DNA from 2 places in the Bacillus sp. SD127 genome. Region 1 is predicted to be linked to the other one. Evidence: riboswitches for the same ligand, from Rfam matches in the RefSeq annotation. Region 1 holds a riboswitch; the other holds the start of a gene.

Region 1 (3,397 bases):
TACCTATGAAAATGAAAAGTTTTATAAGACAGCCGACGTGGTTTCAGGAGACGATCAGAAATATGTGGATTGTGACTACGAAAGCGGCTGGTGTTAATGTTGGCGGTGAATTTCACTGCCTTCTTTTACAATCTGAACGTTTCAAATTTGACGCGGCAGGTGAAGCAGATGAACATGGACGAGCTGGGAAAAGTCTTGATTGTTGAAGGGAAATCAGATAAAGAAAAGATTGAAAGCGTCCTGAATGAGCCAGTGCGCATTCTCTGCACAAACGGAACAATCAGCCAGCTGAAGCTGGAGGAATTGGCTGACGAGCTTTACGAGAAGGACGTCTATATTTTGGTTGATGCCGATGAATCGGGCGAGAAATTGAGAAAACAGCTGAAAAGGGAATTTAATGAAGCCTTCCATATACATATCGACAAAGCCTATAAGGAAGTCGCGGCGGCGCCCAGACACCATATAGCATCTGTATTGCTGAGCGCAAATCTGAATGTCCATACGATTTTTCTTGAAAGAAAGACCTGAGGTGTTATAGCATGAAAGAACTCCAAGAACAAGAACTTGAACACATTACTGATGATGTGTATCTCCTATATTTATATACTCCGTTTTGCGGGACCTGCCAGCTGGCAAGCAAAATGCTGACAGTCGTCGAAGAAATGCTTCCGTCTGTCGCCTTCTATAAAAATAATCTCAACTATTCACCGGCGTTTGCTAAAGCATATCAAATTGAAAGCGTCCCTTGTTTTCTGCTGTTTAAGGGCGGGAAAGTAATTGAAAGAGGGTATGCGTTTCATTCCGTTTCTTACTTATATGAGCTGATCAAACAAAAATCATCTTCTGCATCTCATTTATGACATTTTTCTCGGCGCATTCCAATGAAATTGTCGTTCGTTTTATAAAGGGGTTCTTGCGCTGAGGAGAGAAATGTGTATGTATGACCAACAAATAGGAGGTTGTACAAATGGAGAAAGCGGAAGTTTTAGAAGATGATTACCAGCATCTGTTTTTAAAACCCCTTTTGAACACTTCAACATTGCTCATTACCTTCCAAGGAGAAACAGAAGCCTTAACCGTCTCAATAAACGAACAAGGGGAAATGAAAAAGATTTCTCCGCCCCACACGTCCAACCTGACCTTTTATGGAAACCAAACAGAAATCATTGATCTTTTGCATGGAGACATTTCCCTTCAGCACCTGATCCAGAGCGGAAGCCTAAAGGTAAAGGGTTCATTCAGAGCGCTGTTAAAGCTGGAAGCCATTCTGTGGCTGACTAATGGTTTTTTTCAGAGGATTCTAAAGAATTGAAAAATAGTAAATTATTATAATAGTAAAAGTTGACATCATTTATTTTATTGACATTTTATCATTCGCCATGCTATTCTACATTAAGAATTTCCGGACGAAAAAGACTATATATTTCTCTTATCAAGAGAGGTGGAGGGAAGTGCCCTATGAAGCCCGGCAACCATCAACACTGTTGAAATGGTGCCAATTCACACGAAGCGTTCAGCTTTGAAAGATGAGAGAAAGGCGTTTTATATAAGCCTTTCTGCTCAAGTATGCAGAAAGGCTTTTCTTTTGCAGAAAAAACCGGAAGATTTCTTAGAATAGTGTTAAGGCAGGTGATCGCTTTGATCAATCTTCAGGATGTTTCAAAAGTGTATAAGTCGAAACATGGAGATGTCAATGCTGTCCAAAATGTCTCGCTTTCCATAAAAAAAGGTGAGATTTTTGGAATTATAGGATATAGCGGAGCTGGTAAAAGTTCCTTAATCCGTCTGCTGAACGGACTTGAGAAACCGAGCTCAGGAATCGTGGAAGTGGCGGGAACAAAGATTAATGAAGTAAACGGACGCAATTTAAGAAAAGCACGCCATGAAATCAGTATGATTTTCCAGCATTTCAATTTGCTCTGGTCGCGAACTGTCAGAGATAACATCCTGTTTCCTTTAGAAATTGCCGGGGTGAAAAAAAGCGAGCGGATCAAGCGTGCCAATGAACTGATTAAACTGGTAGGTTTAGAAGGAAAAGAAAAATCTTACCCATCCCAGCTGAGCGGAGGACAAAAGCAGCGGGTCGGAATCGCCAGAGCGCTCGCAAACAATCCGAAGGTTCTCCTTTGTGATGAAGCGACATCAGCTTTAGATCCGCAAACAACTGATTCAATCTTGGATCTTTTGTCCGATATTAATGAAAGACTCGGTTTGACGATTGTGCTGATCACACACGAAATGCATGTCATCCGCAAAATCTGCAACAGAGTCGCTGTCATGGAAAACGGAAAGGTTGTTGAAGAAGGAGAAGTTCTCGATGTCTTCAAGAATCCGAAGGAAGAAATGACAAAACGATTTGTCCAGCAGGTGACTGAGCCTGAAGAAACAAAAGAAACGCTTCAGCATCTTCTTGACGAAAAAGCGTCAGGAACAACGGTTCAGCTCACATTTGTCGGCGAAGCGGCTGAACAGCCTCTGATTACAGAGATGATCAGAAACTTCAATGTCAGTGTCAATATTCTGCAAGGGAAGATCTCGCAGACGAAGGACGGAGCATACGGTTCATTGTTCATCCATATTGACGGTGACGAGGAAGAAGTGCAAAACGTGATCCGGTTTATTAATGACAAACAGGTGAAAGCAGAGGTGATCACGAATGTTTGAAAAATACTTCCCGAACGTTGATGTAACTGAATTATGGAACGCGACATACGAGACGCTTTATATGACGCTGATCTCTTTGGTTTTTGCCTTTGTCATCGGGGTGATCCTCGGTCTGCTGCTCTTTCTCACAAGCAAAGGGAGCCTCTGGCAGAACAAAGCGGTCAACACTGTGATTGCGGCCATTGTCAATGTATTCAGGTCTATTCCGTTCCTCATTTTAATTATTTTATTACTAGGTTTTACGAAGTTTTTAGTCGGCACCATCTTAGGGCCGAACGCGGCACTGCCGGCGTTAGTCATCGGCTCAGCCCCGTTTTACGCGCGGCTTGCTGAAATTGCGCTGCGCGAAGTGGATAAAGGCGTCATCGAAGCTGCGAAATCAATGGGAGCCAAAACATCAACGATTATTTTCAAAGTGCTGCTTCCGGAATCCATGCCGGCCCTTATTTCTGGGATCACGGTTACGGCCATCGCTTTGATCGGCTCAACGGCAATTGCGGGCGCCATCGGTTCAGGAGGCCTTGGAAACCTTGCATATGTAGAAGGATATCAGTCTAATAATACTGATGTGACCTTCGTTGCTACTGTATTTATTTTAATCATCGTTTTCATTATTCAAATGATCGGTGATGTCATAACAAATATAATAGACAAACGATAAGGGAGGATTTACATTGAAAAAGCTATTTTTAGGTGCATTACTGCTTGTATTTGCAGGAGTTATGGCTGCCTG
Region 2 (3,397 bases), 650 kb from region 1:
GGTATAAACGGCTCAACGCCATCCAGATTTTCAAGGAAATCAAAATGCCACCACGCTCTGCGGAATTCCCCGTCTGTCACGACGTTCAGGCCGGTTTCTTTTTGTTTTTCCACAATGCGGATGATTTCATCGTTTTCAATCTGGCGAAGCTGTTCGGCAGTGATTTCGCCGGCCGCCTTTTGCAGCCGCGCTTTTTTGACGGGCTCAGATCTCAGCAGGCTTCCGACTTGATCCGCGCGAAACGGCGTTTTTTTTCTCTGAAGCGATTGTTTTTGTTCTGCGGGTGTTGTTTGCTGTGACATGTTGTTCATTCCTTCTTTCCATTCGAATATAAAAAAGCTCTTCCTTTGGATAAGGAAGAGCTTGCGTGAACAATCTCAACCTTATCTTCTAGAGCAAAAATCTGCTCTAAAGGATTTAGCACCATTCTGTTAAACAGCGGTTGCCGGGTATCGCAGGGCCAGTCCCTCCACCTCTCTTGATAAGGAAAACATTTTTATGAAATTTTCTGATAGTATCTATTATTCACACATTTCTCTTTTCTGTCAATGATAGATTATTTCCACACATCATTGGCAATGTCGACCACATGACGGAGCTTCGCCCACTGCTGCTCCTCAGTCAAAAGGTTTCCTTCTTCTGTTGAAGCGAAACCGCACTGCGGGCTCAAGCAAAGCTGATCTAAGCTGACAAAGCGCGCAGCTTCGCTGATTCGGCGTTTGACATCCTCTGGGTCCTCAAGTTCTCCGTATTTGGATGTAATCAAGCCTAAGACAATCTGCAGATCCTTGCGTTTGACAAAACGAAGCGGGTCAAAGTTTCCGGAGCGGTCATCATCGTATTCCAGGAACAAGCCGTCAAGGTCTAAACCGTCAAGAATCGTTTCCGCTACAGCGTCGTATCCTCCAGATGCCGCCCAAGTTGAACGGAAGTTGCCGCGGCAAATGTGCATCGTGACCGTTAAGTCGTCAGGACGGTCCGCCACTGCATCGTTAATCGTTTTGGCAAACAACGCAGGCAATGTTTCCGGATCACCGCCGAGGGCTCGGACAACCTCTCTGCCTTTTTCTTCAAAGAAGAGAGACCATGACGTATCATCGAGCTGAAGATAGCGGCAGCCCGCATCATAGAAAGCGTTAATCGCTTTTTTGTACGCCTGGGCCAGATCATGAAAATATTCCTCCTGATCGGGATATACGCCTTGATCAGCTTTTTCACCGAAAAACAGCATATTCGGACTTGGAATTGTCAGTTTTGCTGTCGCATCTCCGGCAATGCTGTGTAAAAATTGATAATCGGCAAGCGCCGGATGGCTGGTGAAATCCAGTTTTCCCGTCACCTTAATGCTGCGGGCTTTTGTTTTCGCGTTATGGAACTGAATTCCTTCAGCCGGGATGAACGGTTCCACTCCGTCGAGCCCTTCCAGGAAATCGTAATGCCACCACGAACGGCGGAACTCTCCGTCGGTTACAACGTTTAGGCCGATTTCCTTTTGCTTTTCGACAATGCGGGTGATTTCTTTATTTTCAATATCACGAAGCTGTTCTGCCGTGATCTCGCCGGCCGCTTGTTTTTGCCGCGCCTCTTTTACTGGGGCGGATCGTAATAAACTGCCGACATGATCGGCGCGGAAAGGGGCTTTCTTTTGTTTTTCTGATTTCTGTGCTGCAAGGTTTACTTGTTGAGCCATATCATTCGCCTCTTTTCTAAAATGTTTGCTGCATGAAAAAAGCTCTTCCTTTGTGTAAGGAAGAGCTTGAACGATCAAATCTCTGCCTCATCTGCAAGAACGCGATGTTCTTAAGGATTTAGCACCATTCTGTATAAACAGCGGTTGCCGGGTATCATAGGGCCAGTCCCTCCACCTCTCTTGATAAGGTAAATCTTCTTATTGGATTTTCAATTATCTTAATATTAGTATTTTTGCATGAATTGTCAACAGTTTTTTAGAAAATTGACTTATCTTCACCGTCATACAATACCATATCCAGCACAATCGCGATGGCTGTGCAAATCAGCATTCCAATCTGGAGGCGATACGTATCACCCCAGCTGAGCCGCTTTTTGCTGATAGACATCCGCACATTCTGGCTGTAAATGTGAAAAGCATCTTTAAACGAAAAGATCCGTTGTTTCATCAATCATTCGATCATTACTGAAGTCTCCTTTTGTTTGGATAGGTTCCAGGAATAACGAAAAGGCTGCATGTATCTGCAGCCTTTTCATTTTATATGGTATGTCTTAGGAAAGATGCATCCGGCGTTTTTGGCGGATGGCGTCAAGGTCGATTAGGTTATTATGATGAGGAACGGGTGCAGGAAGAGGGCTTGTCTTTTGCGGTTTTCGTCTATTGTCTTTGCTGAATGAAAAGAGAAGATAGCCACATAATGCGATGATAATAAATAGGATCATTTTACATACCTCCCAAAAAAAGTTTTGGTATTCTCTATTGTACGGATAAAACGTCTAAAAGTATTCAAAAAATTCTAAATCAACTAATAATAAATGCGTATCCCTCAAAAATCCTTTTCTCCGATGACCTGAAAATAGTCTTGCATTAAGCCTGTGTTTTTCCTTTTGATTGGTTCTATAGTTACTATCGACGTTAAAATGAATTCCTTTATATAACTTTTAACCTAAATTTCTGTAATTCAAATTAACTATATATGGATAATGTGTTCTTCTTTGTTTGATGTATACCCTATTTTGAGGAATTGAACACAAAAAACCCAAATTACGGAGCATTTGGGCGGAAAATTGGAATGGTTGGCTGATTTGAGGGGAGTCCGGCGAAGGGTCAGAAAAAGCGTTTGAACATTCTTCTTATTTTTTTAAATGGGTTTGATCGTTTTGTTTGCATTTTGAGCGGGCGGGAAATCATCCATTTTTTGAACAGGCTTTTTGCGGCAATTGTGTTCTTCATCTTTGCATTTCCTCCTCATCCGTTGATAGTTGTTTTACGGACAGAGCTTTTAAAATGTTTCATTTTCACGCAAAAAAACCAGTCCTTTTTTGGACTGGTTTCTCAGCTTACGCCTGTTCTTCAAATAGCTTTGCAATCTCAACGATGACATTTACGGCTTTGACCATGTTGTCGGCTGAGATGTATTCAAATTTGCCGTGGAAGTTTTCCCCGCCGGTAAAGATGTTCGGCGTTGGAAGTCCCATATAGGAAAGCTGCGAACCGTCCGTGCCGCCGCGGATCGGAGAGATTTTCGGTTCGATGCCGAGGTTTTCCATCGCTTGTTTGGCAATGTTGACGATTTCGATGACAGGCTCAATTTTTTCTCTCATATTGTAGTATTGATCGTTCATATCAAGCTGAATGCGATTTTGTCCGTATTCGTTCTGGAGCTCTTCAACGATGCGCTGCATGGTTTCTTTTCTGTTTTGGAAG

The links. A riboswitch is a leader RNA that binds a small molecule or an ion and turns the genes downstream of it on or off. The one in region 1 is predicted to bind S-adenosylmethionine.
Region 2: linked by a shared signal. The riboswitch ahead of ACQVGS_RS01360 (5-methyltetrahydropteroyltriglutamate--homocysteine S-methyltransferase) and the one ahead of metN (methionine ABC transporter ATP-binding protein MetN) in region 1 are both predicted to bind S-adenosylmethionine.

The regions. Positions count from the first base shown of each region.
Region 1 covers NZ_CP191226.1:901,511-904,907, forward strand. The annotation lists gene ACQVGS_RS04635 (YusG family protein) at 1-97, shown strand, start outside; gene ACQVGS_RS04640 (toprim domain-containing protein) at 175-528, shown strand; gene ACQVGS_RS04645 (thioredoxin family protein) at 540-860, shown strand; gene ACQVGS_RS04650 (SCP2 sterol-binding domain-containing protein) at 968-1,312, shown strand; SAM riboswitch class I at 1,427-1,533, shown strand; gene metN (methionine ABC transporter ATP-binding protein MetN) at 1,639-2,664, shown strand; gene metP (methionine ABC transporter permease MetP) at 2,657-3,325, shown strand; gene metQ (methionine ABC transporter substrate-binding lipoprotein MetQ) at 3,339-3,397, shown strand, end outside.
Region 2 covers NZ_CP191226.1:252,826-256,222, forward strand. The annotation lists gene ACQVGS_RS01355 (5-methyltetrahydropteroyltriglutamate--homocysteine S-methyltransferase) at 1-302, opposite strand, end outside; SAM riboswitch class I at 381-488, opposite strand; gene ACQVGS_RS01360 (5-methyltetrahydropteroyltriglutamate--homocysteine S-methyltransferase) at 557-1,690, opposite strand; SAM riboswitch class I at 1,775-1,880, opposite strand; partial or broken gene ACQVGS_RS01365 (LURP-one-related/scramblase family protein) at 1,947-2,090, opposite strand; partial or broken gene ACQVGS_RS01370 (hypothetical protein) at 2,242-2,520, opposite strand; gene ACQVGS_RS01375 (hypothetical protein) at 2,798-2,923, opposite strand; gene pepT (peptidase T) at 3,031-3,397, opposite strand, start outside.